DNA from 3 places in the Haloleucobacter ellipsoideus genome. Region 2 is predicted to be linked to each of the others. Evidence: predicted binding sites of a transcription regulator. Region 2 holds the regulator's gene; each other region holds the start of a gene.
The links. The regulator LexA, encoded in region 2, represses DNA repair genes until DNA is damaged. The targets are predictions, from matches to a motif close to TGTTCNNNNTGTGTTCNG.

Region 1: the regulator LexA is predicted to act here: its motif matches at 2,385-2,402, upstream of uvrA (excinuclease ABC subunit UvrA).
Region 3: the regulator LexA is predicted to act here: its motif matches at 5,600-5,617, upstream of recA (recombinase RecA).

The regions. Positions count from the first base shown of each region.
Region 1 covers NZ_JBQWAR010000013.1:83,922-94,410, forward strand. The annotation lists gene gyrA (DNA gyrase subunit A) at 1-1,433, opposite strand, end outside; gene ssb (single-stranded DNA-binding protein) at 1,653-2,198, opposite strand; gene uvrA (excinuclease ABC subunit UvrA) at 2,612-5,635, shown strand; gene trmFO (methylenetetrahydrofolate--tRNA-(uracil(54)-C(5))-methyltransferase (FADH(2)-oxidizing) TrmFO) at 5,817-7,217, shown strand; gene ACT6QG_RS02610 (serine/threonine protein kinase) at 7,446-8,555, shown strand; gene ACT6QG_RS02615 (ribbon-helix-helix domain-containing protein) at 8,790-9,146, opposite strand; gene ACT6QG_RS02620 (AAA family ATPase) at 9,139-9,798, opposite strand; gene ACT6QG_RS02625 (phytoene/squalene synthase family protein) at 10,048-10,489, opposite strand, start outside.
Region 2 covers NZ_JBQWAR010000011.1:83,657-94,145, reverse strand. The annotation lists gene gltX (glutamate--tRNA ligase) at 1-538, opposite strand, end outside; gene ACT6QG_RS01630 (ComEC/Rec2 family competence protein) at 685-2,979, shown strand; gene lexA (transcriptional repressor LexA) at 2,990-3,703, opposite strand; gene ACT6QG_RS01620 (molybdopterin molybdotransferase MoeA) at 3,859-5,073, opposite strand; gene moaC (cyclic pyranopterin monophosphate synthase MoaC) at 5,103-5,582, opposite strand; gene trpC (indole-3-glycerol phosphate synthase TrpC) at 5,691-6,482, opposite strand; gene trpD (anthranilate phosphoribosyltransferase) at 6,479-7,516, opposite strand; gene ACT6QG_RS01600 (anthranilate synthase component II) at 7,619-8,218, opposite strand; gene ACT6QG_RS01595 (hypothetical protein) at 8,307-8,786, opposite strand; gene trpE (anthranilate synthase component I) at 8,758-10,269, opposite strand; gene ACT6QG_RS01585 (peptidylprolyl isomerase) at 10,283-10,489, opposite strand, start outside.
Region 3 covers NZ_JBQWAR010000013.1:54,952-65,440, forward strand. The annotation lists gene ACT6QG_RS02470 (TrmB family transcriptional regulator) at 1-592, opposite strand, end outside; gene ACT6QG_RS02475 (ABC transporter permease) at 860-1,705, shown strand; gene ACT6QG_RS02480 (ABC transporter ATP-binding protein) at 1,746-2,558, shown strand; gene ACT6QG_RS02485 (ABC transporter substrate-binding protein) at 2,561-3,616, shown strand; gene ACT6QG_RS02490 (flavin reductase family protein) at 3,825-4,454, shown strand; gene ACT6QG_RS02495 (carbon-nitrogen hydrolase family protein) at 4,460-5,425, shown strand; gene recA (recombinase RecA) at 5,682-6,764, shown strand; gene ACT6QG_RS02505 (lytic murein transglycosylase) at 6,912-8,171, opposite strand; gene murI (glutamate racemase) at 8,189-9,025, opposite strand; gene ACT6QG_RS02515 (2Fe-2S iron-sulfur cluster-binding protein) at 9,199-9,519, opposite strand; gene ACT6QG_RS02520 (apolipoprotein A-IV repeat region-like domain-containing protein) at 9,770-10,489, shown strand, end outside.

The DNA.
Region 1 (10,489 bases), on a different contig from region 2:
AGCTCATCGGCAATTTCATCCCGCCCGAGAGCGGTGAGACGCTGGAGACGCAGATCCAGAATGGCACGCGCCTGCTCCAGCGAGAGACGGTAGGTCCCGTCCGCATTGAGCATGTGGCGCGGGTCCGCGATCAGCGCAATCAGCGGCGCCATGTCCCGCGCCGGCCAGTCCCGCCCCATCAGGGATTCACGTGCGGTAGCCGGATCCGGCGCGGTGCGGATGAGGCGGATGACCTCATCAATATTGGCAACGGCAATGGCCAGACCCACCAGGACATGGGCCCGGTCCCGCGCCTTGCGCAGCAGATACTTGGTGCGGCGGCTGATGACCTCCTCACGGAACGCGATGAAGGCGGTGAGCACATCATGCAGGTTCAGAAGTCCCGGCTTGCCGCCGGAAAGCGCCACCATATTCACGCCGAACGAGGTCTGCAGCATCGTCTGGCGATAGAGATTGTTCAGCACCACATCCGCCTGGGCGTCGCGCTTGATCTCGATCACCACCCGCATGCCATCGCGGTCACTCTCGTCACGGATCTCGGAGATGCCCTCGATCCGCTTGTCCCGCACCAGCTCGGCGATTTTCTCGATCATCGTCGCCTTGTTCACCTGATAGGGAATCTCGGTGACGATCAGTGCCTCACGGTCCTTGCGGATATTCTCGATGGCGACGCGCGCGCGCATGAGAATGGAGCCGCGACCCGTGAGATAGGCCTGCCGGATACCCGTGCGGCCCAGAATGAGCGCACCGGTGGGGAAGTCCGGCCCCGGCAGGAAATCGAGCAAGGCCTCCGGCTCAAGGGTTGGATCATCCAGCAGTGCAACCGTGACGTCCACCACCTCGCCCAGATTATGGGGCGGGATATTGGTGGCCATGCCGACAGCAATGCCGCCCGCACCATTCACCAGAAGATTCGGCACCTTTGCCGGAAGGACACTCGGCTCCCTCTCGGAGTTGTCATAGTTGTCCTGAAAGTCGACGGTATCCTTGTCGAGATCGTCGAGAAGGGCATTGGTGACCTTTTCGAGCCGCACCTCGGTATATCGCATGGCGGCGGCCTGATCGCCGTCAACCGAACCGAAATTGCCCTGGCCATCCACCAGCGGAACCCGCATGGCGAAAAGCTGCGCCATGCGCACCAGTGCGTCATAAACGGACTGGTCGCCATGGGGGTGATATTTACCGATAACGTCGCCGACCACGCGGGCGGACTTGCGATAGGACTTGTTCCACTCATACCCGTTCTCATGCATGGAGAACAGGATACGGCGATGCACAGGCTTCAGACCGTCGCGCACATCAGGCAGGGCCCGGGCGACGATGACGCTCATGGCATAATCGAGGTAGGAGCGGGAAAGCTCCTCCGTGATGGAAACGGGCCGGATGTCAAACGACGGCTCGCCGCCCGAAATCGGCGTCTCGGAATCAGCCAAAAGTCAACACTCGCATAACATTCGAAGGTAGGACACTCCTACCCGATTCATCGTGAGGACACCAGCGAAACCCGGGCCACTGGCGCAAACAACATCTTTGCAAAACAAGGCCTTAGAAGACCGGGCGTTTCACAGCCTCGCGAATGCGCAGGCCAGCGCCCGGTTTTCACGCCCCTTCCCCGCACATGAGGCCGGCTGGAGCAGGCCACCCGGCATGGCTCAGAAGGGGATTTCATCATCCAGATCATTGACCGGACGCCCACCGCCGGAGCCGCCACCGCTGCTGCCCCCGCCACGGCGTGCTCCGCCGCCATATCCGCCACCGGAACCGCCCTCGGAATATCCGCCGCCCATGGGGCTGGACGAGCCGAAATCTGAACCGCCACCATATTCATCACCGCCGCCCTCGCCGCCACTGCGGCTATCCAGCGCGGTCAGTTCGCCACGATAGGGGCGCAGCACGATCTCGGTGGTGTACTGCTCACGGCCATCGCGCTCGAACTTGCGGGTCTCAAGCTGGCCCTCGACATAAACCTTGGAGCCCTTGCGCAGGGAACGCTCGGCCCGGCCGATCAGGTTCTCGTTGAACACCACGACCCGGTGCCATTCCGTGCGATCGCGCCATTCACCGGAGTTCTTGTCCTTCCAGCTTTCAGACGTCGCAACCGAGAGATTGCAGACGCGCCCGCCATTCTGGAAGCTCTTCACCTCCGGGTCGCGGCCGAGATTGCCGACCAGGATCACCTTGTTGACGCTGCCGGCCATTGGCGGGCCTCCATCCATTTTCCAAACACATTCAGGCGAGCGCGCACCCTAGCCACAGGCGGCCGGAGCGCGAGACCTCAAAGCGCGTTATCCACCATTAAGCCGCGCGGCACAACGCACCCCTGCGCGCACCACTTTTCATCCGCCCCTCTGCATAACCGATATTTTTGACTGGCGCCAAGAAAAAGTTCCACTTATGTTCTCTACCGCATCGCCCATGCCGCACTAGATAGAGGTCTGAACCATGAGCATCCGCCACATGCAAAGTCACCTCGGCCCGTGTCCGGCGCGGCAGCAAATATGTGGTGCATGTTCGAGCCCTTCCCCGCAGCGCCTGCATGCTGGCCACCCCGGCGCCATGCAGAATGGCGCGCGCCCCGCCTGCGCGCCCAGCCCGCGCCATTGAGAGATCGATGTCGGATCGCGATTCTGTCCTGCGGCTCTCGTCCGCCCCCGTCAGCCGGCGTGACTCCCGCACCCTTTCCGTGCGCGGCGCGCGTGAGCACAATCTGAAGAATGTCGATCTGGAGATCCCGCGCGACAGCCTTGTGGTGTTCACGGGCCTTTCCGGCTCCGGCAAAAGCTCTCTGGCTTTTGACACCATCTATGCCGAGGGCCAGCGGCGCTATGTGGAAAGCCTTTCGGCCTATGCCCGCCAGTTTCTGGAGATGATGCAGAAGCCGGATGTGGATCAGATTGACGGTCTTTCCCCCGCCATCTCCATCGAGCAGAAGACCACTTCGAAAAATCCGCGCTCCACCGTCGGAACGGTGACAGAGATCTATGACTATATGCGCCTGCTCTGGGCGCGCGTGGGCGTGCCTTACTCCCCGGCCACCGGCCTGCCGATCGAAAGCCAGACCGTCTCCCAGATGGTGGACCGCGTGCTGGCTCTTCCCGAGGGTTCCCGGCTTTATCTGCTTGCGCCCGTGGTGCGCGGGCGCAAGGGCGAGTACCGCAAGGAACTGGCCGAATGGATGAAGAAGGGCTTCCAGCGGGTCAAGATCGATGGCGCTTTCCACGAGATCGCCGACGCCCCGCCGCTGGACAAGAAGTTCAAGCACGATATCGATGTGGTCGTCGATCGTATCGTGGTGCGCCCCGACCTTGCCCAACGGCTGGCCGACAGTTTCGAGACGGCCCTTGGGCTGGCGGACGGGATTGCCGTTGCTGAATTCGCCGATGAGAAGGACGAGAATGGCGCACCGCGCCGCATTGTCTTTTCAGAAAAATTCGCCTGCCCGGTTTCCGGTTTCACCATTGCCGAAATCGAGCCGCGCCTGTTCTCGTTCAACAATCCCTTTGGCGCCTGCCCGGCCTGTGACGGGCTGGGAGTTGAGCAGACCATTGACCCGGAACTGGTCGTGCCGGACAAGATGCGCACCCTGCGGCAGGGCGCCATCGCTCCTTGGGCCAAATCCACCTCACCCTATTATGGGCAGACGCTGGATGCGCTGGCCAGACACTATGACTTCAAGCTGAACGTGCCCTGGTGTGATCTGCCGGAAAAGGCGCGCGAGGTGATGCTCTATGGCTCGGGAGAGGAGAAGATCCTCTTTGCCTATAATGACGGCATGCGCTCCTACGAAACAGAAAAGACCTTTGAAGGCGTGGTGCGCAATCTGGACCGGCGCTGGAAGGAGACGGACAGTGACTGGGCGCGGGAGGAAATCTCCAAATATTTCTCCACCGTGCCCTGCGCCGCCTGCAATGGCTATCGCCTGAAGCCGGAAGCGCTGGCAGTGAAGATTGATGGCCGGCATATTGGTGAGGCAGGCGCCCTTTCGGTGAAGGCGGCGGCGCGCTGGTTCGAGGAACTGCCAACCCATCTCACGGACAAACAGAATGAAATCGCCACCCGCATCCTGAAGGAAATCCGGGAGCGGCTGACCTTCCTGCTGGATGTGGGGCTGGAATATCTCACCCTTGCGCGCGCTTCCGGCACACTTTCAGGCGGGGAGAGCCAGCGTATCCGTCTGGCCTCGCAGATCGGCTCCGGCCTTACAGGCGTGCTCTATGTGCTGGATGAGCCCTCAATCGGCCTGCATCAGCGCGACAACAGCCGCCTGCTGGAGACGCTGAAACATCTGCGGGACCTTGGAAACACCGTCATCGTCGTGGAGCATGACGAGGATGCCATTCTCGCGGCGGATTATGTGGTGGATGTCGGCCCCGGCGCCGGCATTCATGGAGGCCGGATTGTCTCGCAGGGCACACCGCAGGATATTCTGGCCGATCCGAATTCCCTCACCGGGCGCTATCTCACGGGCGAGCTTTCCGTGGGCGTGCCGGCGCGGCGCAAGCCGGATGCCAAGCGCATGCTGCGTCTTGAAGGAGCGCGCGGCAACAATCTGAAGAATGTGACAGCCGAGATCCCGCTCGGCCTGTTCACGGCGGTTACGGGTGTTTCAGGCGGCGGCAAGTCCACCTTGCTGCTCGATACACTCTACAAGGCTGTGGCGCGGCGGCTGAACGGGGCCAGCGAAGCACCCGCCCCCTATGACCGCCTCGACGGGCTGGAGCATCTGGACAAGGTCATCGATATCGACCAGTCCCCCATCGGCCGCACGCCCCGCTCCAATCCCGCAACCTATACGGGGGCATTCACGCCCATCCGCGAATGGTTTTCCGGCCTGCCGGAAGCGAAGGCGCGCGGCTATGGGCCCGGGCGCTTTTCCTTCAATGTGAAGGGCGGGCGGTGCGAAGCCTGCCAGGGTGACGGCGTCATCAAGATCGAGATGCACTTCCTGCCGGATGTGTATGTCACCTGCGATGTCTGCAAGGGCAAGCGCTACAATCGCGAAACGCTTGAGGTCACCTTCAAGAACAAGTCGATTGCCGATGTGCTGGACATGACGGTGGAGGAAGGCGCAGCCTTCTTCAAGGCCGTGCCGGCCGTGCGTGACAAGCTGGAAACACTGCGCCGGGTGGGGCTGGACTATATCAAGGTGGGCCAGCAGGCGAACACGCTCTCCGGCGGCGAGGCCCAGCGCGTGAAGCTCTCCAAGGAGCTTTCACGCCGCGCCACCGGCCGCACCCTCTATATTCTGGATGAACCGACCACCGGCCTGCATTTTCACGATGTGAAAAAACTGCTCGAAGTGCTCCATGAACTGGTCGAGCAGGGCAATACGGTGGTCGTGATCGAGCATAATCTCGATGTCATCAAGACAGCGGACTGGGTCATCGACCTTGGCCCGGAAGGGGGTGACGGGGGCGGCGAAATCGTAACCACCGGCACACCGGAGCAGGTTGCCGCCAATCCCCGCTCCCATACCGGGCGTTTTCTGGCCGAGGTGCTTGCACGTCGCCCGCTCAAGGAGCCGCCCTCACAGATGGAGAATACCGGGGAACCGGCCGCCGAAAGCAGGGAGCCCGCCCCCGCCAGGACGACAAAGCCGCGCGCCCGCACCCGCAAAGCCTCACCCGCAAGCTAAAGAGGGCGCGGCGGCAACAGGGATACGGCTTCAGGCATGCTCCTGAAGCCGTCGCTCTCCACGGGGCGCGCATCATAATTTTACCGGGCATGGTGCAAGGCCAAACATTTCCCCGAATCCAGATATAAGGGCGCAAAAGCGGCGGAGCCTTCCCATGGCCCGCATCCTCAGGAGAAGATGTATGAACCCCGTTCACGTTATCGGCGCCGGGCTCGCCGGCTCCGAAGCCACCTGGCAGATCGTGCGTCAGGGCGTGCCGGTGATTCTACATGAAATGCGCCCGGTGCGCGGCACGGAAGCCCACCACACCGAGGGTTTCGCAGAACTTGTCTGTTCCAACTCCTTCCGTTCGGATGATGCCGAAACCAATGCGGTTGGCGTGCTGCATGCGGAAATGCGCAGGGCGGATTCGCTCATCATGCGCGTGGCGGATGCCCATCGCGTGCCCGCGGGCGGTGCCCTCGCCGTGGACCGGGACAGTTTTTCCCAGGCTGTCACCCAAGAGCTGGCCAACCATCCGCTGGTGGAGGTGCGCCGCGAGGAGATCACCACCCTGCCCCCTGCGGAATGGGACAATGTGATCATCGCCACCGGGCCGCTTACGGCACCGGCGCTCGCGCAATCCGTTCTGGAACTGACGGGCGAGAGCGCGCTGGCCTTCTTTGACGCCATTGCCCCCATCATCCATTTCGACAGCATCGACATGGACAAGGCCTGGTTCCAGTCCCGCTATGACAAGAGCGGGCCGGACAGCAACGGCGCCGACTATATCAATTGCCCGATGGATCAGGCGCAGTACAGCGCCTTCATCGATGCCTTGCTGGAAGGCGAAAAGGTACCGCTGCGCGACTTCGAGGCGAAGACTCCTTATTTCGACGGCTGCCTGCCCATTGAGGTCATGGCCGAGCGGGGGCGTGAAACACTGCGCTTTGGCCCCATGAAGCCGGTGGGTCTCACCAATCCGCATGCGCCGGATGTGAAAGCCTATGCCATCGTGCAGCTGCGGCAGGATAACAAGCTGGGCACGCTTTATAATATGGTCGGCTTCCAGACCAAGCTGCGCCATGCCGAGCAGGTGCGCATCTTCCGCACCATTCCCGGGCTTGAGAATGCGGAGTTTGCGCGCCTTGGCGGCCTGCACCGCAACACATATCTCAATTCCCCCCGTCTGCTGGACCCGCGCCTGCGCCTGAAGGCCGATAGCCGCCTGCGCTTTGCCGGGCAGATCACCGGATGCGAGGGCTATGTGGAAAGCGCCGCCATCGGCCTTCTGGCCGGGCGGTTCGCGGCGGCCGAGCGGCGTGGGCTGGAGCAGGCTCCACCTCCACCCACCACTGCGTTGGGCGCGCTTCTGGGGCATATCACCGGTGGTCATATTGAAACGGTGGATGCCGGCCCGCGCTCCTTCCAGCCCATGAACGTCAATTTCGGCCTGTTTCCCCCGCTGGCGGAAGCCCCGCGCGGGGAAGGCGGAAAGCGCCTGCGCGGCAGTGAAAAGGCCCTTGCCCGCAAGAAGGCCCTCGCAGCGCGCGCCCGCACCGATATGGAACAGTGGCTCGACAGCGGCAACAAGGCGGCTTAGATCGTCCCTGAACTGAATGCGAACCCGTTCGCATCAGCAAAAGCATTCCCAATCGGGGCTCTGTCACGGGTCATCACTGTGGAAGAACCCCGGAGGGTTGTGGGCATGGCCCGGCGCGCGAAAAATGTGCGCGGCCCATGTATCTCAGCCCTCATCGTTCAGTCAGAAGGCGTTCACCCCCAGCACGGCGGCCTGTCGTGCGGGCGGGGCACCTTCCTGGAGACCTCCATGGCCCGCGCAGTTCAGTCCGTTCCTCCCATTGAGTACAATGCCGACATGGCCCGCTTCACCGTGGACACGGTGCTCAAGCGCGATGTTTTCTCGGTGGTGGAACGCGGCACCTGGACAGACCGGGAAGGCCGCCAGTGGCCGGCCGTGCGCCGGCGTTGGAATGAGGTTTCCCCCTGGCTTGCCTTGCTGGCGCGCCGCCTTGCCACCTTCGAAGTGCAGGCGCTGGAGAGCGTGACCTCGACTGGCGTCACCACCCCCCTGCTGGCTGTTGGCCACCGCTTCCTCGTGCGCGGCTGGATTGAAGGCGTGCCGCTGCAGATCGCCCGTCCTACGGGAGACAGCCACTTTTTCCATTCCGCCCGGCAGGCGCTGCACACGCTCCATCGCAAGGGCTATGTGCATAATGATCTGGCCAAGCAGCAGAACTGGCTGCGCGGGGCGGATGGAGAGGCCTGGCTGATGGATTTTCAGCTGGCCCTGCCCATCAGCCGCCGCTGGAAGTTGGGCCGCGTGCTGGCCTATGAAGACCTGCGCCATCTGCTGAAGCACAAGCGCACCTATTGCCCCGATGAGCTCACCCCGCGGGAGCGGGCCATGCTGGCGAAGAAGAGCATTCTGACCCGCACATGGATGGCTACGGGTAAACGCGTATACAGGTTTGTGACCCGCCGCATCCTTTCCTATTCCGATACGGAGGGCCGCGGCCCGCGCGTGACGCAGGTGGGGCCGCGCATCATAGCAGCGCTGAACGCCCACCCGGCGGTCGCGGAAGCCCATATGGCAGACTTCCAGACACTGGGCGGCAAGGTGGGTCTTTACGCCTTTGTGGAGCCGCGCCCGGGCGAACAGATCTCGGAAGAGACATTGCGCGCGCATCTGGCCATGGCCCTGCCGGACAAGCCGCACCTGAACAATCTCCAGGTTGTCCCCGCCCTGCCCCGTGCAGTGGATGGCACGGTACGCGATGACCTGCTGCTGCTGATTGCCCGCAACCAGATCGAGATGCTGGCTGACCTTTCAGGCTCTGAAGAGGTACGCGAACAGGTGGCGGAGATTGCCCGCAGCCGGCAGAATCTGACAGACCGCATCACGCGCTCCGGCACATAAGCCCGGAAACATGATGCACGCCCACTTGCGTGAAGCATGGGCGTGCGCATGGCTGGTGAGGCCGATGAAAATCTCAAGCCCCTGATTTTTCAGAATATTATTCGTATACCCATATACACGTAAAGGGATATGCGAGTAAAAACCCCAGAATAATCAGATAGTCATATGCGCGTATACACACCTACGCACATATGGTTAAACTTGCATACCCCGCCGCCATTTGTGGGGCGGCGCTTAACGCGCCTGATGCTCGTCTGACAAGCGGGCCGCAATGGCCGCCTTGCCCTTTTTCACGAAAAGAAGGTCGATAGCCTCCTCCAGAAGAGCCTGGACGGTGGTGTCATCCTCAGCGGCCAGCATGCGGAGCTGGCGGGCAACCTCTGGGGGAAAGTGGCCGCCAATGAGCCGGGTCCCCGTCCGCCCTGGACGGCGCACCTTTTCCACCACTGGCGTGGGCGCCTCGGCCTCAGGAGCGGCCACCGGAGAGCGGCTGCCCCGCCCGCGGCGAGGAGGAGTGACCGCCGCTTTTTCCTCTGCTTTGGGAGCCTGCTGGATCGCCCGGTTCAATACCGCCTGCAATGCGTTAGCCATTTTTCACGCCCTCCTGCGCAACCGCCCCGATATGTATACCCATATAATCATATAGACCCGCAATCTCCTGCGCGGCCTTCCCGCCCGGATCAATCTCCTGTGCGGCACGCCCGGTCTGCTGTGCGCGGGAATAGGCAATGCGGCTGCCAATGCGTACGGGACACAAGTTCGCCTCCAGCTCCCGGATCGCCCGCTCCGTATCCTCCACCTCCCGCCCCTGATGCGGGCAGAAGGTGATGGCGACGGCATAGGGGCGCTCATAATGCTTCACGAGATCCAGCGAGCGGGTCATCGCCATCACATCCAGAACGGCGGGCCGTGTGGGAATGAGCACGAAATCCGCCCTCTGCGTCGCCTCATAGGCGATGTCCTTGGAGAAGGGGGGCGTATCGATAACGGCCAGATCACAGCCCGCATTTTCCGCCGCCGCGAGCACATGGGCCAGACGGGAGGCCGGCACGGCCGTAATGGCCAAGGGATCCTCGAACAGGGTTTCCTGCCGCGTATCCTTCCAGAAGCTGGCGCTGGCCTGCGGGTCCAGATCGATAATCACCACACTCTGGCCACGCCGCACGGCTTCCACCGCCAGCGCTGTCGCCAATGTCGTCTTTCCGACGCCGCCCTTCTGGGACACAATGGCCAAGGTCTTCATCAAGATACCTCAATACCTATATACGGGTATACTCAAAACCACGAAACCCAGCCCGAATGCGGTGGAGCGAAACAAAGCCACCACACACATTCAGGCCCCTTCTCATACGAGTATACGCTATCACGAAGCGATTTGTATAGAAATAATTAACCATATACACATACAAATATGTTCGTATAAATGTATACATGAATTTGTGTATAGGATCATACTCCTATGACATCGGGGCCCTCCCCCGACACCCCGGCCTTATTGAAGAAGATTGCCCCCTGCCCTTATGCGCCGCGCCGCACGCCACAAGCTGAACTGGCGGCCAAATGCAGAGACCCCTCCAATCTCGCGGAGCGGATCAGCAATCCTCTCAAGCGCCCGAAGGTCCTTGGGAACGAGAGCAAGCGGCAGAAGAGCGGGCGAAATGGCGGTGCGCTCCTCACGCGCAAAGGTCAGAAATTCCGCCTGGGCCCGTTCGAGATGATGCCGTACCCGCAGGCGCAGCTCACCCAGAGCCGCGCGCAATGCCGGTGATGGCGGCCCTGAAAGACCATCCTTCCGCCCGCCTCCATGGACGGCGAGCATGGAAAGCGGCACATAGCACTGCCCCCGGCTCGCATGTATCGGCAGGCTGCGCATGAGGCCCGTCATCGCGATGGCAACGCCGGTATGCCCTGCAAGGTCACCGGTCCGCGACGAC
Region 2 (10,489 bases):
TGCCATCGGAACGCAGCAGGATGAGGTCATCCAGATCCTTGTTCGGGAAGGTGACGGTACCCTGCACCATGTCCTCGATGACGGTCTCGCCATCACGCGGGGCCTTCAGGCGGATAACAGGTGCACGGTCCGCCGGGGCTTCCGAAGGGTCGCGATCACGCCAGCGGCCATCATAGCGTGGAGGGCGACCTTCCTGCCGGGCGCGCTCGCGCATTTCATCCAGTTCTTCGGGGGAGGCGTAGCAGCGATAGGCCGTGCCCCGCGCCAGCATCTCCTCCACCACGGCACGGTGCCGCTCGGCCCGCGCAAACTGGTAGATCGGCTCTCCATCACACTCGATTCCGAGCCAGCTCAACCCTTCGAGGATCGCATCAATGGCTTCCCGCGTGGAGCGCTGGCGATCGGTATCCTCGATCCGCAGCAGCATGCGGCCGCCCTTCGCTCTGGCATAGAGCCAGTTGAACAGAGCCGTGCGCGCGCCGCCAATATGCAGGAAGCCCGTGGGTGAAGGTGCAAAACGTGTGACGATCTCGGACATGGAGAACTCGGCGAAGCCAGACTCGCATAAGCAAGCAGGACATTTTGACGGAAAACGTCATGGCAAAGCCTGACGGCGTTGTACGCATAGGCGCACGATGTTCGTCCGTGTAGCATAGCCGTGACAGACAAGAAACCGGAACAGGCATGAGCGAGGGCAGGGGGCATGAGAAGCAGGAGCGGCTGGCGCTTCCGGGCGCGCGTGTTCCTGAACCGCCACCCGGCGCGCCACCTGCCCACCATGAAAGGGACTGGAGAGACGGTTTCGCGCGCCCCTGGAGGGTGCCCGGCATCATTCATCTTGTGTTGCGCCGGCTGGGTGAGGAATGGGCGCTGCAAAGTGTCGCCGGGCGCCTCTCCCTGTGGCTGCCTGTCGCGCTGGGTCTTGGCGTTCTGCTGTATTTTGCAGCCCCGCAGGAACCTGCGCTCTGGGCCTGCCTGATTCTGTTCGCGATTTCTGCCGGCGGGGCATGGATCAGCCGCAGGCGGCCTTTTGCCTTCAGCGCCATGCTTGTTCTCGCGGCCATCAGCGGCGGTATCACGCTGGGGGCGGGGCATACGGCGTGGATTGCCCATGATGTTGTGATTCCGCCGGATTATCCCGTGCGCCTGACCGGCTATGTGGAAAAGGTCGAGAGGCGGGTGAAGAGTGACCGTATCCTGCTTCGGCTGGATGATACGCCCATTCGCGGATTGAGTACCCCGCCTGCGCTGGTGCGCCTGACCCTTCGCAAGGGCACTGCTCCGCCCGTGGGAAGCCGGGTGAGACAACTGGCCCAACTGCTGCCGCCATTGGGCGCGGCCATGCCCGGAGGGCATGATTTCGGGCGCGCACCATGGTTCTCCGGCATCGGGGCGGTGGGTTTCGGGCTGGGTGCGCCAGTTGTGGAGCCTGCTGGGTCTCCACCCTTTTCCGTCCGGTTTGCCATGGGGATGGATGCCGTGCGCAGAGGGCTGGAAGCGCGGATTTACCAGTCCTTGTCCGGTGTGCCGGCGGCCATTGCGCTGGCTCTGGTTTCGGGCGACCGCACGGCCATTCCCCTTGAGGTGGAGGACAGCATGCGCGTCTCCGGCCTCACCCACATTCTCTCCATTTCAGGGCTGCATATGGCGATGGTGGCAGGCACGCTGTTTGCCATCATCCGGGGAGGACTGGCGCTTTTCCCGGCGCTGGCACTGGGCTGGCCCATCAAGTCCATCGCGGCTGTGATCGCCCTTGCGGGCAGCGCCTTCTATCTGCTGCTTTCCGGCAATGACCCACCGGCACAGCGCTCCTTCATCATGGTTGCCGTGGTGCTCGCGGGGGTGCTGATTGGACGAAGGGCCCTGACCCTGAGGACGGTTTCCGTTGCGGCAGTCATCATGCTTGCCTTCACACCGTCCGCCATTCTGGGGGCGGGGACGCAGATGTCCTTTGCGGCAACTCTGGCACTGGTTGCCGGATATGAGGTGTTCAATATTGCCCGGTTGCAGCCGCGCATGACGGGCTTGTCCAGATGGCTGTTGGCGGTGCCCATGCTGTTCATGCTGGGCATTGCCGTAACAACACTGCTTGCGGGCACTGCCTCATCACCCTATGGGGCCTATCATTTCCAGCGCGCGGCAACATATGGGCTGCTGGCCAATCTGGCCGCCATGCCGGTGGTTTCCTTTCTGGTAATGCCTTTTGGGCTGGTCGGGGTTCTGCTCATTCCGTTTGGCTGGGACGGGCTGGCCTGGCCTGTCATGGGGCTTGGCATAGAGCTGATGGTGCAGATCTCCGATTGGGTGACCCGCCTGCCAAATGCCGATGTCGCCGTGACATGGATGAATCTGGGCTGCCTGATGTGGCTGACACTGGCGCTGCTGTGCGCCTGTCTCTTCATCGGACGCCTGCGCCTTCTCGCGCTGTTTCCTCTGGCTTTTGCCGCGCTTGCAGCCGGGCCCCTGCCACGCCCGGATATTCTTGTTGCATCCAACGGCACGACCATTGGCATCAGGGGGGCGGATGGACGCCTTTCCATTGTGGATGCCAAACGGGGACGTTTGACAGCAGAACAGTGGCTGAGCCGGGAGGGCGACAGACGCACCGCCACAAGCGAAGGGCTGGATCACGCCTTCCGCTGTGATGCTGAAGGCTGTGTTGGCCAGTTGCCGAACGGCGAGCGTATCGCCATATCGCACCAGCCGGAAAGTCTGGTGGCCGACTGTCTGAATGCCAATATCGTCGTCAGCCGTCACATGCCGCCCGGTGATTGCCAGGCCCGTGTCATCACACTGGAGGAACTCTCCCGCACAGGCACACTGGCCTTGTTTCTGAAGCCGGAAGGCTGGCACGAGATGCCCACCCGGGCGCCATCTGTAGACCGTCCCTGGCTGCCTCCTGTCGCCAAAGAACCCACACCCGGCTCTTCGGGAACATGGGATACAGGCTCGGCAGAAGCAGAGGCATTTTCTGAATAGGCGACGCCATTCAGTAGCGGCGCATCAATCCGACAAGACGGCCCTGAATGCGTACCCGGTCCGGGCCAAAAATGCGGGTTTCATATGCAGGATTGGCCGCCTCAAGGGCAATGGATGCCCCCTTGCGCCGCAGGCGTTTGAGTGTGGCCTCTTCATCATCGATCAGGGCGACGATGATGTCTCCGGTCTCCGCACTTTCGCATTTGCGGATCAGCACCGTATCCCCGTCGAGAATACCGGCCTCGATCATGCTGTCGCCCCGCACTTCCAGAGCGTAATGCTCGCCGGAACCAAGAATTTCAGGCGGAACATTCAGGGTGTGGCTGCGGCTCTGGATGGCGGAAATAGGTGTTCCGGCGGCTATCCGTCCCATCATCGGCACGGCAACGCCCTGCGCCGGGGCATCTTCTTCCCCCTCCGGCACGGAGTGTACCCGCCCCAGGCTTCCCTCGATAACAGATGGAGAGAACCCCCGCGCCGAGCTGCGTCCACCAATTCCGGGAGAGACGCTGTCAGGCAGGCGCACGACCTCAAGAGCGCGGGCACGATTGGGCAGGCGGCGGATGAAGCCCCGCTCTTCCAGAGCCGTAATCAGCCGGTGAATGCCGGATTTGGAGCGCAGATCGAGCGCTTCCTTCATTTCGTCAAAGGAAGGCGGAACACCGGTTTCCTTTACACGTTCATGAATGAAGCGAAGCAAGTCATATTGCTTGCGTGTCAGCATCTCCACGCCCCCGTCTCGATGCGGCAACCACGGGCTGCGGCACAAATGCCGCTCAATCCTGCCCGCTGAACGCGCCATGAGTGAAACAAATCAGGAACGATGATTTATCTGTTCCATTTGTGTTCTGCAAGAGTGAAGATGGAGTTAAAGTCCATTTAATCAAAAAACGGGATGATTTCACATGTCTCGCCAGCGCGGGCGGCTGGCGCATCAGGCGCGCGCACCAGCAGGCAGTCCGAGCCGGCCATCACGGCCAGCATGGCACTGTCCTGCACTTTTGCCGGGGTCACGAGCAAGGCGCCATCATCCGCGCGAACAGTCGTGGCGCGCATGAAATCCTTGCGGGAGCCGTTGGACTTCACATCAACAGCCAGACGCGCGGGAATGGTCGGCAATGTGCCGGCCGCCTCTCCCTGCATCACCCGCAGCAGCGGTGCCATGAAGAGGACAGAGCAGACATGGGAGGAGACCGGATTGCCGGGCAATCCAAGACACAATGCCTTGCCTTTTGTACCGAACATCAATGGCTTGCCCGGTCGCAACGCAATCTTGTGGACATGCAGGTCCACCCCTTCCGCACGCAGGGCAGGGGCTACAAGGTCATGATCCCCGACCGATGCCCCGCCTGTTGAAACCAGCAGGTCGAACTCCCCGCCCACACCACGCGCAACGGCTTGCCGGGTGGCCTCCATCTGGTCTGGCACAATGCCGAGATCCGTCACCTCGGCCCCGAGCTGGCGGGCGAGGGCAGCAAGCCCAAAGGCATTGGAGACGACAATCTCACCCTGGGCACCGGTCCCCTGACCGGGCAGGACAAGCTCATCACCCGTCTGCATCAGCGCCACGCGGGGGCGGCGCGCCACCAGCAAAGTGGGATGGTCCATCGCCGCAGCCAGCATGACATCGCGCGCACTCAGGCGATGCCCCGCCTTGAGACCGGGCGTGTCTTTCAGAAAATCACAGCCCATTCGGCGGATATTGCGTCCCATGGGCGTGGGCTGGGTGGTGGTGATGAATTCATCTTCCCGCTGCGTATCTTCCTGAATGACAACGGTCTGCGCCCCCTCGGGAATGACCGCGCCGGTAAAGATCCGCACCGCCTCGCCAGAGCCGACAATGCCCGCGAAGGGGCGACCTGCGGCAGATTCGCCGATAATCCGCAGTCTTGCGCCCTGCTGTGTGCCATCAGCGCCGCACACGGCATAGCCATCCATGGCAGACATGTCCGCCGGGGGCTGGGAACGCCGCGCCAGCACATCCTGCGCCAGCACCCGGCCTGCCGCCTGCCCAACCGGAACCTGCTCCACGCCGAGAAGAGCGGCGGAAGAGGTGATCTGACACAGGGCGTCCTCAACAGCGATCAGGGCCATGATGGCGCGTCCTCCCGTTAGAATGACCTTTAGGCCTGCGCCTGCCAGTGTCCGCTGCGGCCGCCGGCCTTTTCCAGCAACCGGATGGCCTCGATCCGCATGCCGCGGTCAACGGCCTTGGCCATGTCATAAATGGTGAGGCAGGCCACGCTCACAGCCGTAAGGGCCTCCATCTCCACCCCCGTCTGCCCAGAGGTCTTGACCCGGGCCGTGACACGCAGGCCGGGAAGGGCCTCATCCGGTTCCAGCTCCAGCTCAACCTTTGAGAGCATGAGCGGATGGCACAGGGGAATCAGCTCATGGGTGCGCTTGGCGGCCATGATGCCAGCAATGCGGGAAACGCCAAGAACATCCCCCTTCTTCGCATTGCCGGAGAGGATGAGCGACAGGGTCTCCGCCGCCATGAGAACACAGCCTTCCGCCACCGCCTCACGCGCGGTGATGGCCTTTTCGGAGACATCCACCATATGGGCATTGCCCTGGGCATCAAGATGGGTGAGATGAACCATGAGCTCACTTTCGCAGGCGAAAGACCAGACGGCCGCAATTTATCCCAAGCGTGCCGCCCCGGGCCGTGGAAGTCCAGCCATGAGCAGCCTCGTGGCTGGCAGGTGACCCTAGAGCGAGAGCAGATAGGAGGTCGCTCCGGCCACATCCTCCTGCCGCATCAGGCTTTCGCCGACAAGAATGGTGCCAATGCCGGACTGTGAGAGGCGCAGCACATCTTCCGGTGTGAAGATGCCGCTTTCACCAATCACGATACGACCCTGCGGCACCCGCGGGGCGAGCCGCTCACAGGTTGCAAGATCGGTGTGGAAGGTCCGCAAATCACGATTGTTGATGCCAATCAGCCGGCAGGGCAGATTGAGCGCACGATCAAGCTCCGCCTCATCATGCACTTCCACGATCGCATCCATGCCATAGGCGCTGGCGGCATCCGCGAGATCTCGTGCGGTCGCATCATCCACACCTGCCATGATGATCAGGATGCAATCCGCCCCCCAGGCGCGCGCTTCCGCGACCTGATAGGTGTCATACATGAAATCCTTGCGCAGCACCGGCAGGCTGCAAGCCGCGCGGGCGGTGCCCAGATATTCCGGCGCTCCCTGAAAAGAAGGACCATCCGTGAGGACTGAAAGGCAGGTGGCGCCACCACGCTGATAGGCCCGCGCGAGGCTTGGCGGGTCGAAGTCCTCGCGGATCAGCCCCTTGGAAGGGCTGGCCTTCTTGATTTCAGCGATGAGTGCAGTTTGCCGTTCGGAAAGGGTCTGCTCGATCGCGCCGGCGAAGGGGCGCACACGCGGGGCCACGCGGGCAGCCGCCTCGATTTCGGAAAGAGGATGCGCGCGCTTGGCTGCGGCAATCTCTTCACGCTTGTAAGCTTCGATACGTGTGAGAATATTGCTCATTGCGCAGCCTCCGGGGCGAGCCGGGATGATACCTCAACCAGCTTCTCCAGCCGTTTGAGGGCAGAGCCGGAATTGATGCTTTCCTGTGCCATCTCCACCCCATCGCTCAGGGTGGGAACGACCCCGGCCACGACGAGAGCCGCCGCGGCATTGAAGACCGAAACGTCGCGATAGGCGCTCTTCTCGCCTTCCAGAACACGGCGCAGGGCTGCCGCATTGCAGGCCGCATCCCCGCCTTTCAGGGATTCCGGGGGAGCCCGGGTCAGGCCCACATCCTCGGGGGTCACCTCAAAGGTGCGGATATGCCCATCTTCCAGAACAGCGATATCCGTGGGGCCGGAGATGGTGATTTCATCCAGACCATCGGAACCATGGACCACAAAGGCCCGCTCCGCGCCAAGAGTCTTCAGAACCTCGGCCAGCGGCACGATCCATGATTTTGCAAACACGCCCACCATCTGGCGGCGGACACCGGCCGGATTGGCCAACGGGCCAAGAAGATTGAAAATGGTGCGCGTGCCCATCTCAACCCGTGTCGGACCCACATGCTTCATTGCGCCATGATGGTTCGGCGCAAACATGAAGCCGATCCCGGCTTCCTCGATGCAGGTGGAGATTCCCTCCGGGCCCAGATCGATATGTACGCCCAGTGCCATGAGGGCATCAGCAGCGCCGGATCTGGAAGAAAGCGCGCGGTTGCCATGCTTTGCCACCGGCACGCCAGCACCGGCAACAATGAAGGAGGCGCAGGTCGAGATGTTGTAGGAACCAGAGGCATCCCCGCCTGTGCCCACAATGTCCACGGCATCGGCAGGAGCCTGAACAGGCAGCATCTTTGCCCGCATGACAGAAACCGCGCCGGCAATTTCATCCACCGTCTCGCCACGCACCCGCAGCCCCATCAGCAACGCACCCATCTGTGAGGGGGTCGCCTCACCGGACATCATGGTGTTGAAGACGCTGGCGGCTTCATCCCGTGTCAGGCTTGCTCCGGTTGCCACCTTGCCGAGAAGGGGCTTGAACTCATCGGTCATCTCTTGTCCTCAGCAGGTCGGCGGCTGAAATCCTGGGCGGGCAAACATATGAGGCCCGGGCCGCGCCCCGCGCGCCGGTATGCGCCTCAATCCGCTGCCCGTCTATCTCGGGTTCGCCGCATTGAAGGCGTCTGCAATCTCCAGAAAGTTGCGCAGCATCGTGTGCCCGTGCTCGGAAGCGATGCTTTCCGGGTGGAACTGCACGCCATGAACGGGCCGGGTTTTATGGGCCAGCCCCATGATGAGCCCGTCTGCGGTCTGCGCCGTCACCTCAAGCTCATCCGGCAGTGAGTCCCGCTGCACGATCAGGGAATGATAGCGCGTGGCCTGAAACGGCCCGTTGATGCCGCGAAAGACGCTGCGCCCCTGATGCAGGATCTCGGACATCTTGCCATGCATGGGGGTGGGCGCGCGGATGACATCGCCACCAAACACCTGACCGATGGACTGATGCCCGAGGCAGACCCCCAGCATCGGCACCGTTTCGCTGGCCGCGGCGATCAGATCGCAGCAGATCCCCGCCTCGTTCGGCGTGCAGGGGCCGGGGGAAAGCACAATGGCATCCGGCTTGCCGGCCAGCACATCGGCGACACTCAGCGCATCATTGCGGTGAACAGTAACGGCTGCGCCCAACTCGCCCAGATAATGCACGAGATTATAGGTGAAGCTGTCGTAATTATCGATCAGCGTAACGGTGGTCATGAACGCTCCAACCCCGATGCTCTCGGGCTACTCATTCATTTTTAAAGCGCGTTCCGGGGGGCGGGGTCAAGCATGACAGTATGCCTGTCTATTTCACCACGGCAAGCGCGCCGGCCAGGGCAGAGACGGGCAGGGTGATGAAAGCGGCATGCACAATTGTAAACCGCACCATGAACATGCCGAGTTCCACAATATCGGCGGGCTTCTGCCAGCCCAGAACAGGGTTCTGCAACACGAGCAAAAGCACCGTGGCCAGAAAGACGGCGCAGGGCAGGGCACAAACCAGCGAAACGGCCCCGATGCCCATTCTGCGCCAGTGCCCGGCCTGCCGGCTCCCCCGATACAGACGCCAGAAAACGAAGGCCAGAGCCCAGGTGCAAAACCCCATGAGCATGGCGGCCAACCCTTCCGCCCCCGGCGAGAAGGCCGTGGCAACGCCATATCCATAGAGAGCACCCAGCACGAGAGTGACCGGGGCCAGAAACACGGGCGTCCAAGCCCCTGCTTCCGGCTGCATGGTCATGTAGCTGGCCCGCCCCTTACTGCCCGTGGCGCGCACCAGCGGCAAAGCGCACCGCTTCCTCACCGGCGCGGAACAGGGCGCGGGCCTTGTTCACACACTCCTGCTGCTCGCTCTCCGGTACGGAATCATAGACGATGCCTGCGCCGGCCTGCACATACATGCGCCCATCCTTCACCACTGCGGTGCGCAGCACGATGCAGGTATCCATCTCGCCATTGGCGCCGAAATAGCCGATGGCACCGGCATAGATACCGCGCTTTTCCTTCTCCAGCTCATCAATGATTTCCATGGCGCGCACTTTCGGCGCACCGGAAACCGTGCCCGCTGGAAAACCGGCGGCCAGCACATCCAGCGCATCAGCGCCATCCTTCAGCTGGCCTTCGACATTGGAAACAATGTGCATCACCTGGCTGTAGCGCTCGATGAAGAAGCTGTCTGTCACCTTCACGCTGCCGATCTGCGAGACCCGGCCGGTATCGTTGCGGCCAAGATCGAGCAGCATCAGATGCTCGGCGCGCTCCTTCGGGTCCGCCAGCAGTTCGGCGGCGAGCGCCTCGTCCTCTTCAGCCGTTGCACCACGCTTGCGGGTTCCGGCGATGGGACGAATGGTGACCGTGCCCTTGCGCAGACGCACCAGAATCTCGGGGCTGGAGCAGACCACCGAGAAGCCTTCAAAGTTCAGATAGACCAGAAACGGGGCAGGGTTCACACGCCGCAGGGCACGATAAAGCGCAAATGGGGGCAGGGTGAAGGGGCTCTCGAACCGCTGCGAGAGCACAACCTGAAAGATGTCTCCGGCGCGGATATATTCCTTCGCCTTCTCAACCATCGCCAGATATTCAGCCGGCTCCGTATTGGAGACAGCGCTCACATCCCCATGAAAGGGCTGCGGAGAGGTGTGGGCAACGGCGCTTTCCAGCGTGGCTGCCACCCGCTCGATCCGCTCCAGAGCAGCCTCATGGGCGGCGCGGGCGCTGATCCCCTCACGCGGGCGCACAGGGGTGACGACATTCAGCTCGTTCCGAACTGCATCAAACACCACAATGATGGTCGGGCGGATCAGCAGCGCTTCCGGCACGCCGATAGGGTCGGGCTTGGCCGGGGGCAGATTCTCCATCTGCCGCACCATGTCATATCCCAGATACCCGAAAATGCCGGCCGCCATGGGAGGGGCCCCCTCCGGCAGCTCGATGGCGGATTCGGCCAGAAGCTGGCGCAGGGCCTGAAGCGGAGGGGCATCGCAAGGCTCGAAAGCCGTGCTGTCCGTTGCGGCAGAGCGGTTGATCTCCGCCTTGTCACCTGTCGCGCGGAAAATGAGATCCGGCGCGAGGCCGATCATGGAATAGCGCCCGCAGGTCTCTCCCCCTTCGACAGATTCGAGGAGGAAGGAGTTCGGCTGGTCCCCGGCAATTTTCAGGAAGGCTGAAACCGGCGTTTCCAGATCTGCGACCAGGCTGGTGGAGACCACCTGCGCCTTCCCCTCGGCATAAAGCCGGGAGAAGGTTTCAAAGTTGAAAGGTTCAGTCACGGTCGAGACCACCCTAATTGATATTCCCGGCGCCAATGGCCTGGGAAAGCGCACGCTGGTTGATCTGGACACCAATCTCGCGCTGGATGGCCCCGAGATATTGCAGCAGGATGTCACTCTCGATCTGCTGCGCAATCTCGTTCGCAATCCGCGTGTCTTCCTCCGCCGAAAGCTGAGGGGCGATGACATTGGTGACCTGGAAAACGAGACGCTCCGGTGC
Region 3 (10,489 bases), on a different contig from region 2:
CCAGCGTATGCGCACTTGGGGAATAGCGCAGCTCCCGCAGCTTTTCCTTGCTGGAGGGCCAGATGGGAACAACATCCCGCTCCGCCGAGCGGATAACGCGCAGCCATATGCCCCGGCGGGCGCGTTCGGAGAGATATTTCTCCATCTCCTCAAGACCTGGCTCCGCCATCAGCTCCTTCATTGAAAGAGTCGCGCGCAGAACCTTGTCACCCCCCGTCAATGTATCCCACAAGGTCGTGCGGATACCTTCCGGGCCGGGATGGAAGCGGACATTCGGCTTGCCGCTCTCATGATGATACATGGAGCGCAGCACAGGCATTACATCCTCGATCATCTGCCGGCGCGCCTCGATACGCTCAAGCAGAACACCCGGATCCTGCGCCACCACGAAGCGCCGTTTGCCGTGATCCACAAATTTGATGAGCCCTTCCGCCTCCAGTTTTGCAAGTGCGTCATGGGCCGTTGTGCGGGCCAGTCCGGCCTTGGAAGCGACCTCGGTGATCGATGCTCCGCCAAGCCCGACCGCCGTCAGATAGAGCTTGTAAAGCGTCCCGGTTATCCCGAGCCGGGCCAGTTTTTCTTCCATATCCATGGTCACTTTCATTCCGCCGAGAGATCAAGCATGTCCGATCTGACACGCCAGGTCTACCATCGGTTTATACCGACAAAAATATGGTGCATCGCACATATTTTAAGCGAAAAGCCGGAAATATAGTCGCCAAAATCAGCTTGTTTGCCTGATCTATCCGCATCAGGCCGACAATATTCAATTGACGGAATTTTCCGACAGTCATAGCATCTTCCACATATCCAAATGCATGCCCCCAGCCCCTGCTGGCCAGCGTGAAGGAAGATCTCCATGGAAGCGAAAGCTGATGCTGGCGCCCTCAGCGCCATGCCTGCCGCGTGCACGCCTGCCGCCCGGCGCTCACCCTTGAAACGGCTGTTTGCCGACAGGTCCGTACGCGCCGCGCTGGGCCTCACCGCCTTTTTCGCCTTCTGGCAGGCCATAACGGGGCTCGGCATCATTGACGGCTTCCTGCTGCCATCTCCGTTTCAGGTGGCCAAGGCGCTGTGGGACATGGTGCTGGATGGCTCGCTCTGGATCCATCTTGGCGCGAGCCTCCAGCGTGTGGCCGTCGGCTTCCTTCTGGCCTGTATCTTCGGCCTTGCAATGGGCCTTGTGTGCGGCTGGTGGCGCGGGGTTTCAGACTATGTGCGCCCCGTGGTGGAGGCGCTCCGGCCCATCCCTCCACTGGCGTGGATTCCCATCACCATCCTGTGGTTCGGGCTTGGCGATGCCGCATCCTACTTCCTTGTTTTCCTTGGCGCTTTCTTTCCGGCATTCGTCGCCACCTATACCGCTGTGCGCGGTCTTGACCGCAACCAGATGAATGCCGCCCTGTGCCTTGGCGCCAGGCCCTGGCAGCTCTTCTGGGATGTGCTGATCCCGGCCTCATTGCCCATCATCCTGCCCGGTCTTCGCATCGCGCTTGGCGTCGGCTGGATGTGCGTCGTCACCGCGGAGCTGATCGCCGCCCAGACCGGGCTTGGCTACCTGATCCAGCAATCCCGCATGCTGTTCCAGATCAACAATGTCGTGGCCGGCATGGTCACCATCGGTCTGGTCGGTTTCGCCATGTCCGCCATCCTTGAGAGGTTCGAGCGTCGCGTGAACGCCTGGGCCCCCTCCGAACGCAGCTGAGGATACAGCCATGGCCGCGAATGCAGCACACCTCTCCCCCATGACATTTGATCCCTCACCCGAACAGTCTCCGGCCGATATCCAGATCGACATCCGCAATGTCGGCAAGGTTTATGGCACCAAGACCTCGGATTCACCCGTCATCGCGCTGGATGGCGTCAATCTTCAGATCCGCCGGGGTGAGTTCATCTCCCTGCTTGGGCCTTCCGGCTGCGGAAAATCCACCCTGCTCGGCATCATTGCCGGCTTTCAGGCTGCAAGCAGCGGACAGATTCTTCAGGATGGCACCCCCATTACCAAGCCCGGCCCATCCCGCACTGTCGTGTTTCAGGACTACGCCCTGTTTGGCTGGATGACCGTGCAGCAGAATGTCGAGTTTGGCCTGAAAGCGAAGAGAATGCCGAAGGCCGAGCGCGCCGAACTGGCCCGCTCCCTGATCGCGACCGTTCATCTCTCCGGCTTTGAGGACAAATATCCGCACCAGATGTCCGGCGGCATGAAGCAACGCGCCGCCATCGCCCGCGCCCTCGCGCCGGATCCGGATATTCTGCTGATGGATGAACCCTTTGGAGCACTTGATGCACAGACCCGCGTGCTCCTTCAGGAAGAAATTGCCCGCATCTCGACGGAGGCCGGCAAGACCGTGATTTTCGTCACCCATGGCATTGATGAGGCTGTGTTCCTCGCCGATCGCGTGGTGGTGATGAGCCCCCGGCCGGGCCGGGTGCGTGAAGAGGTGGCGGTGCCGCTTCCAAGGCCGCGTACGGCCGAGATGCGGTCTGATCCATGGTTCGTTTCCACGGTGAATGACCTGTGGGAAACGCTCAAGCCGGAATGGCAGAAAGGGGAATAATCGTGACCTCAGGAATTTCACGCCGCCGCTTCGGCCAGTTGGCCATTGGCCTCGCCGCCACGCTCCCGCTCGCAAAGCCCACCATCCTGCGCGCGCAGGAAGGCGATGTGGTTCGGATGTGCTGGTTCAACACAACCACCGTATCGGCCCAGATCGCCCATGTGCTCATGCGCACGGACATTCCCGCCCGCAACGGCCTGAAAGTGGAGCTGATCCAGCTCGCCGCCTCCCCCGCCATCACCGAGGCGCTGGTCTCTGGTGCCGGTGATGTGGGCACGCTTTCGGACTTTGCCGCCGTCACCACCATGGCCATCAATGCGCCGGTCACCACCGTTGCCTCGCAGGCCCGCTTCCGTTCGGCGATCCTCGCCAGCAAGAAGTCCGGCATCACCAGGATGGAGGATCTGCGCGGCAAGCAGGTCTATGGCACATTCGGCATCACCGCTTTCCAAAATGCACAGGATGCCGTGCTCAAGGCCGGTCTTGTTCCTGGCAAGGATGTGACCTTCGTGAATGTCGGCCCGGCAGAACTTGCCGATGCGGTAGGCGCACAGCGCATCGACGCCTTTTTCTCCTATGACCCCTTTGTCAGCTATTTTGAAAGCACCGGCCACGCGCAGGTGATTTCCGAAAACCTGACCCCCGTCATCGCCCTCTCGGCCAATAACCGCTTTCTCCAGCAGAAGCCGGATGTGCTGAAGCGCCTGCTCATGGCCAATGCGCAGGCCCTGTTCTTCGCCGCCCAGAACAACAATCTGGTCAATGGCTGGTTCCGCACGCTTGAGCCGGCCAAGAATATTCCCGAGCCCGTGCTCCAGAAGGCTTCCAGTTACGATCCGGCGTGGAGCGCGAAGACCTTTACCGACATCAAGGTTGCACTTTCGCCCGAGCAGATCGCCCAGATGGAAACACTGGCGAAATGGGGGGTCGAGGCCAAGCTGCTGCCACGCCTGCCGGATGTTCCAAAATTCATCAACACGGAGATCGCCAGTGCGGTGGACAGGGAAATCGAGGCCGGCGGGTTCGACGTGAAGAGCGTGAAGATCCTGCGCGCCTGAGCCCCGCCACGCACATGCCTGATCCTGCCGGTGGCGTTCACACAGCACCCCCACGCCGCCGGCAGCCCGGCCAATCCTGACCCGACGGGATTGGCCGGGCATCCGGCCCACAACCACCCGCCGGGCCAACCGGTGGAATGCGGACAAACGCAGGGAGACGAGAGTGGACCCAGCACCACCTGCAAGCCGCCATTTTGATTTCGGCGCCATGCCTGCCGCAGACCGTTACCGCATGCTGGCCTCAACCATCATGCCGCGCCCCATCGCATGGGTGGTGACCTGCAGTGCGGACGGGGTGGTGAACGCAGCCCCCTATTCCTTCTTCAATTTCTTTGGGGCGGATGAACCTGTTCTGGCAATCGGCATCCTTGCGCGGCCGGGCGCACCAAAGGATACCGCCGCCAATATCCGCGCAACGGGTGAGTTCGTGGTCAATCTGGTGCCTTACGCACTGGCCGAGGCCATGAACATCACCTGCGTGGAGGCACCGCCCGAGGTGGATGAGACCGCGCTCGCCGGCCTTGAAACAACACCCAGCCTTGCCATCCGGCCACCGCGCATCACGGCCTCCCCGGTCGGGTTTGAATGCCGCCTGCTGCACCTTCTGGAGACCGGCCCCGGCCAGCTTCTCGCCGTGGGCAAGGTGCTGCATGCCCATTACGCGGAACATGTTCTCACCGGCAATCCCGCACGCCCGCGCATCGACACGGCGGCCCTTGACCTCGTCGGGCGCATGCACGGGGCTTCAACCTATACCCGCACCCGTGACCTGTTCGACCTGCCCCGCCCGCTGTGGCGCGAGGGGGCGGCTGATGTCGCGGCACAGCACAAGGAATGAGCACAATGTCCAGGATCAAGGTCGCCGCCATTCAGGCCGCAACCATTCCCTTCGATGGCCCTGCCGCAACAGCGCGCACCGCGGCTCTTATGGCCGAAGCGGCCGCAACCGGAGCAAAGCTCGCGGTTTTCCCGGAGGCCTTCATTGGCGGCTACCCCAAGGGGCTGGACTTCGGCTGCTGCATCGGCCGACGGACGGCGGAAGGGCGAGCGGATTTCGCGCGCTATGTGAAAGGCTCCATCACGGTTCCCGGCCCTGAGGTCGACCAGCTTGTCGCCGCCTGCGCAGCGCATGATATCCATGCGGTTGTGGGCGTGATGGAACGCGATGGCGGCACGCTCTATTGCACCGCGCTTTATCTCTCCCCCGAAGGACTTCTCGGCAAGCACCGCAAGGTGATGCCCACGGGCTCCGAGCGTCTGGTGTGGGGCTTTGGTGATGGCTCGACACTGACGGTTGTCGATACGCCCCTTGGCCGGCTTGGCGGCGCAATCTGCTGGGAGCATTACATGCCGCTGATGCGGGCGGCCTATTATGCCAAGGGGGTCCAGATCTGGGCCGCACCCACGGCAGATGATCGCGAAACATGGGTCGCCACCATGCAGCATGTGGCGATGGAAGGCCGGTGCTTTGTCATCGGCGCATGCCAGGTGATGCGGCGCTCGGACTTCCCGGAGGATTATGCCAGCCGGATTGATGCCGAACCGGATGAATGGATGATGCACGGCCGCTCGGTCATTGTCGGCCCGCTGGGAGACATTCTGGCCGGCCCGCTGGTGGATGCGGAAGGCATTCTGACTGCAGAGATTGATACGGACGAGCTGATCGGTGCCAGGCTGGATTTCGACCCTGTCGGCCATTATGCCCGCCCGGACCTGTTCAGCCTGCGCGTGGATGAAACCCCGCACCGCCCGGTGGTGACCCGCACAGCAGAGCCGGAAGAAGAGGTCAGCGTGGAGCTGAAGGCATAAGCGTCGCCACTCCGGCAACCGACAGATCCTGAAGCTCCGGGCACATCGTGTCCGGAGCTTCAGGCACAGGCCAGTGCAACAGAAGAAGCGGTGAAAAGGGCACGGCTGGCTCTGCCTGCGGCCATCTCTTTCCGGCGCCGCCCTGAAATGGTTCGCCTTATCCTCGGGAACGAAAAGAACATATTGCGAACGCGGAACATATAGAGTACATCACCGGCAACAGTATTTTTCCTTGCGCCAATATCGGAGCGCAGCGATGACTCAGGCCACACTCCGACTCGTCGAAGGTTCTTCAATGGATAAAACCAAAGCTCTGGACGCCGCGCTTTCCCAGATCGAACGCCACTTCGGCAAAGGCTCGATCATGCGGCTTGGCAAAGGCAAGGCTCTGGATATCGAGAGCATTTCCACCGGCTCTCTGGGGCTGGACATTGCGCTTGGCATTGGCGGGCTGCCCAAGGGCCGTATTGTCGAGATCTATGGCCCTGAATCATCCGGCAAGACCACCCTTGCCCTGCACACCGTTGCAGAGGCGCAAAAGGGTGGAGGCGTGTGCGCCTTCATTGATGCCGAGCATGCGCTGGACCCTGTCTATGCCAGAAAGCTGGGCGTCGACCTCGACGAACTGCTGATTTCCCAGCCGGATGCGGGTGAGCAGGCGCTTGAAATTGCCGATACGCTGGTGCGCTCCGGTGCGGTGGATGTTCTGGTGGTGGATTCTGTCGCCGCCCTCACCCCGCGCGCCGAGCTTGAAGGCGAGATGGGTGACAACCAGCCCGGCATGCAGGCCCGCCTCATGAGCCAGGCGCTGCGCAAGCTCACGGCTTCCATCTCCAAATCCAAGACCATGGTCATCTTCATCAACCAGATCCGGATGAAGATCGGTGTGGTTTATGGTTCGCCGGAAGTGACCACAGGCGGCAACGCCCTGAAATTCTATGCCTCCGTGCGCCTCGACATCCGCCGTATCGGTGCGATCAAGGACCGGGATGAGGTGGTTGGCAACCAGACCCGCGTGAAAGTGGTGAAGAACAAGCTTGCCCCGCCCTTCAAGCAGGTTGAGTTCGACATCATGTATGGCGAGGGCATTTCCAAGCTGGGCGAACTGATCGACCTTGGCGTGAAAGCCGGGATCGTCGAAAAGTCTGGCGCCTGGTTCTCCTATGACAGCCAGCGCCTTGGACAGGGCCGCGAGAATGTGAAGAACTTCCTGCGGCAGAATACGGAAGTTGCAGAGCGCATCGAGGCGGCCATTCGCCAGAATGCCGGCCTGATTGCCTCGAAAATTCTGGAAGGCGAGCCAGAGGCCGATGCGGATGGGGAAGAGCCCGTCGAGTGACGCGATGCCGGTGCGCACAAGCATGCCCGCGCCGGCCCTTCTTCTTCATGCAGGCAAAAAGGGGCGCATCATCCATGCGCCCCTTTTTTCATGGCCTGAGAGCCCTGTGCGCAAGCCATGCAGGCCGCAGGACTTTCACAGCAGATATCAGTTCATCCGCCGCAGGGCAGAAAGCACTTCAAGGCTGGCATAACCATCTGCCGGCTTGATGCCGCTATGCTGCTGGAAGGAGCGCACGGCCCGCATGGTGGCGGGGCCAACGCGCCCATCCGTGCCGGATGTATCAAAGCCCGCATAGGTCAGGCGTGTTTGCAGCTCCTGCAACTCGGCAATGCTGAGCGCCCGCTCACCACCGGGCCAGGGGGTCACGAATGGGGCACCGCCCATGATGCGATCACCCAGATGCACCACGGCGAGCGCATAATTGTTGGAGGGGTTATAGCTGCGCACGGCATAGAAATTATGCATCAGCAGCAAGGTTGGGCCGCCATCCCCGCCGGGCTGCCACAGGCGCGCCTGATCACCCAGCCCCCGGAAAGACTGGCCATCGATCGTCGTCACCCCCAGCCTTGACCACTGGTCGAGGCTGCGCCGCTCCTTGGTGTTGTTGATCAGGCTGCGATCAAACCCCGCCGGCACGCGCACCTCATAGCCCCAGGGCTCACCACGGCGATATTTGCCGCGCTTCACCAGATAATTGGCCGTGCCAGCCAGCGCATCATCCGGGCGGCCATAGGGGAAGATCTTGCCATCGCCGTCAAAATCGACGCCCATATTGAGCCAGACTTCCGGCATCCACTGCGTATGCCCCATGGCACCCGCCCATGAGCCTGTCATCTGCTCGGGCTTGGCCCAGCCGCGATCCACGATCACCAGCGCGTTCAGCAGCTCGGTTTCCCAGTATTTCCGGCGGCGCTTGTCACCCCAGGCGAGGGCCGCCAGAGAGGGGAAGATCGGCTTCATATGGTCGGAGCTTTTCAGCACATCACCAAATGCGCTTTCCATGCCCCAATAGCCCAGCATCACATTGCGATCGACACCGATGCGGTTTTCGATGCGGTTGAAAAGCCCGGCATATTGCTGCGCCCGCTCGCGCCCCACCGAAATACGCCAGTCCGAGACGCGGCGGTTGAGATACTGCCACGGCTTCTCAGTGAATTCCGGCTGCGCCCGGTCATGGGCATAGACGCTGGTATCCGGCTTCAGGCCGCGAAAGACGGAATCATAGGTGGCATCAGAGATGCCGCGCGCCCGCGCCCGGGCACGAAAATCCTGCACCCACTGCGGAAAGGGCTTCTCCGCCTGTTGCGCCAATGCACGCACAGGCCAGCTCAGGCTGCCGGCACCGGCGAAAGCCGCGCTCAACAGGCCAAGAGAAACACTGCGACGGTCAAGATGGAGGGACATGGCGTTACTCCCTGAATTCAGCAGGCCGCTGCCAAAGGCGAGGCCATTATTTCCGGCACCGCCACGGAACGCGAAAGAAGCGCGGAAACGCGCGTCGCATTCATCGGGTGCAGGGTCGAAATCAAACGCACCGCCCCACCGCCGGCATCTGCCGCCGGATGGGCCGGAGCCTCACCCAAAAGCTGGATCACGCGGCGGGCGATCGCCGGCGCCGGGTCTATCCAGGATACGGGCCAGGGCGCGAGCGTGCGCAGACGCTCCAAAAGAAGAGGATAATGCGTGCAGGCCAGCACGACCGTATCGGTGCGGCGACCATCCTCATCCACAAAACACGGGGCGATTTCAGCCCGAATGGCCTCATCGGAAACAGGGCGCCCGCCCATGTCATCCTCGACAAGCCCGGCAAGACGGGAGCTGGGCACGAGGTTCACATCGCAGGCGCCCGCAAATTCACGGATAAGGGATGCGGTATAATCACGGCGCACCGTGGCCGGTGTCGCCAGAATGCTGATGCGCCTGCTGCGCGAGCCGGCGCAGGCGGGCTTCACGGCCGGCACGGTGCCCACGAATGGCAGATCGGGATAGCGCGCCCGCAGACCCGGCAGCGCAAGTGTGGAGGCCGTATTGCAGGCAATCACCACCAGAGAGGGATGGATCTGCGCAATCAGCGCATCCAGAACCGTATCCACACGCGCCACCAGAGCGGCATCGCTGAGTGCACCATATGGAAAGCCCGCATCATCCGCCGCATAGGCGAACCGCGCATCCGGCCGCGCCTTGGCGATCTCCCGGAAGACAGAGAGACCGCCGACACCGGAATCGAAAACCAGAATGGTCGGGGTCGGATGGGACACGGGCACAGCTCTCTTGGCAATCACGAGCAATGCCAAGGCTTATCCCTGACATCGCAGGCGATATTGTGACCGTGCGACGTAAAGGAATGGCTAATGAATGGTGCACGGGCCATCCATTCCGGCCCGCCGCCCTCTGCGCATCCGCCGTCCGTCCGCCTCCCGCCCGGCAGCAGCTAGCCCTGGAATTCCGGGATCTGGAGCACGAGACCATTCAGCTTGTCGCTGATCTGGATCTGGCAGGAGAGGCGGGAATTGGGGCGCACGTCGGTGGCAAAATCCAGCATGCCCTCCTCCATCTCGGAAGGCTCGCCCACCACATCGGTCCATTCCGGCCCGACATAGACATGGCAGGTGGCACAGGCGCAGGCACCGCCACATTCGGCTGGAATGCCCGGAACGCCGTTGCGCACGGCAGCTTCCATGGCGGTGGAGCCTTCAGGGGCATCCACCTCGTGGCGGGTTCCGTTGAATTCGATGAAAGTGATGGCGACCATGGACCTATCGCAACATGGAATTAGATGAACTCAAAGCCTTTACCCCTTGCCATTGCAAGAAGCCAGAGCCCATTGCGTCGCGGCGTTAACGATATCTTCATTCTTTGGGCACGGTCGGTTCAATCTGTCTGCCCCAGCCATTAAGATAACGAAGAATAAACCATTATCCGTGGTCCGCATGGCCACAGGAATGGCGTTCGAAATGGGCGAGGTCCGGCATCTGCCGGTCCACTGGCAAAGGCGACGCAACATGAACAATTCGAAGAAGATCGAGGATCCTACGGAGGCCGCTCTCTCGGCGATCCAGGAAGCCCTGACGCTGGAATTGGAGAATGCGCAGTCTGAAGCCGAAGTCGGGCGGCCGGTGCTGCAACGTGCGGCAGGCGCGGAAGACATGATGTTTCCCGAGCGACCAGCTCTGCAGGAGCGGCCCGCGCCGCCCGTGAGCAGCCGCCCGCTGAACCGCCGCGTCGACCATAACGAGGAGCGCCCTGCCCGCCCGCGCCTCGAAAATACCGAACGCCGCGCCGCCAATGATGATCGCCAGTCCTTCGGCCAGCTTGTGAACCAGATCAAGAGCCGCCCCAATTATGCCCCCTACTGGTGGGCCGCGGGCGCCTCCGTGCTCTGGATCGTGACCGGTATCGCCCTGGCCTTCGCCTATCATCGCGGATTGGTGGAGAGTTCCGACGGGGTGGAATCCCTGCTCGGCTCCCCGGCCCTGCTGGGCGTGTTCGCCTCCATCCTCATTCCGCCCATGGGCTTCTTTGGCATGGCGGCCATCACGCGCCGCTCGCAGGATCTGGAAATCATCGCCCGCTCCATGACGGATGTGGCGCTGCGCCTTGCCCAGCCGGAATCCATCGCCACCGAATCCGTCGTCACCGTGGGTCAGGCCGTGCGTCGCGAGGTGGCGGCCATGGCTGAAGGCGTGGACCGCGCCATGGCCCGCGCCAGCGAGCTGGAAGCC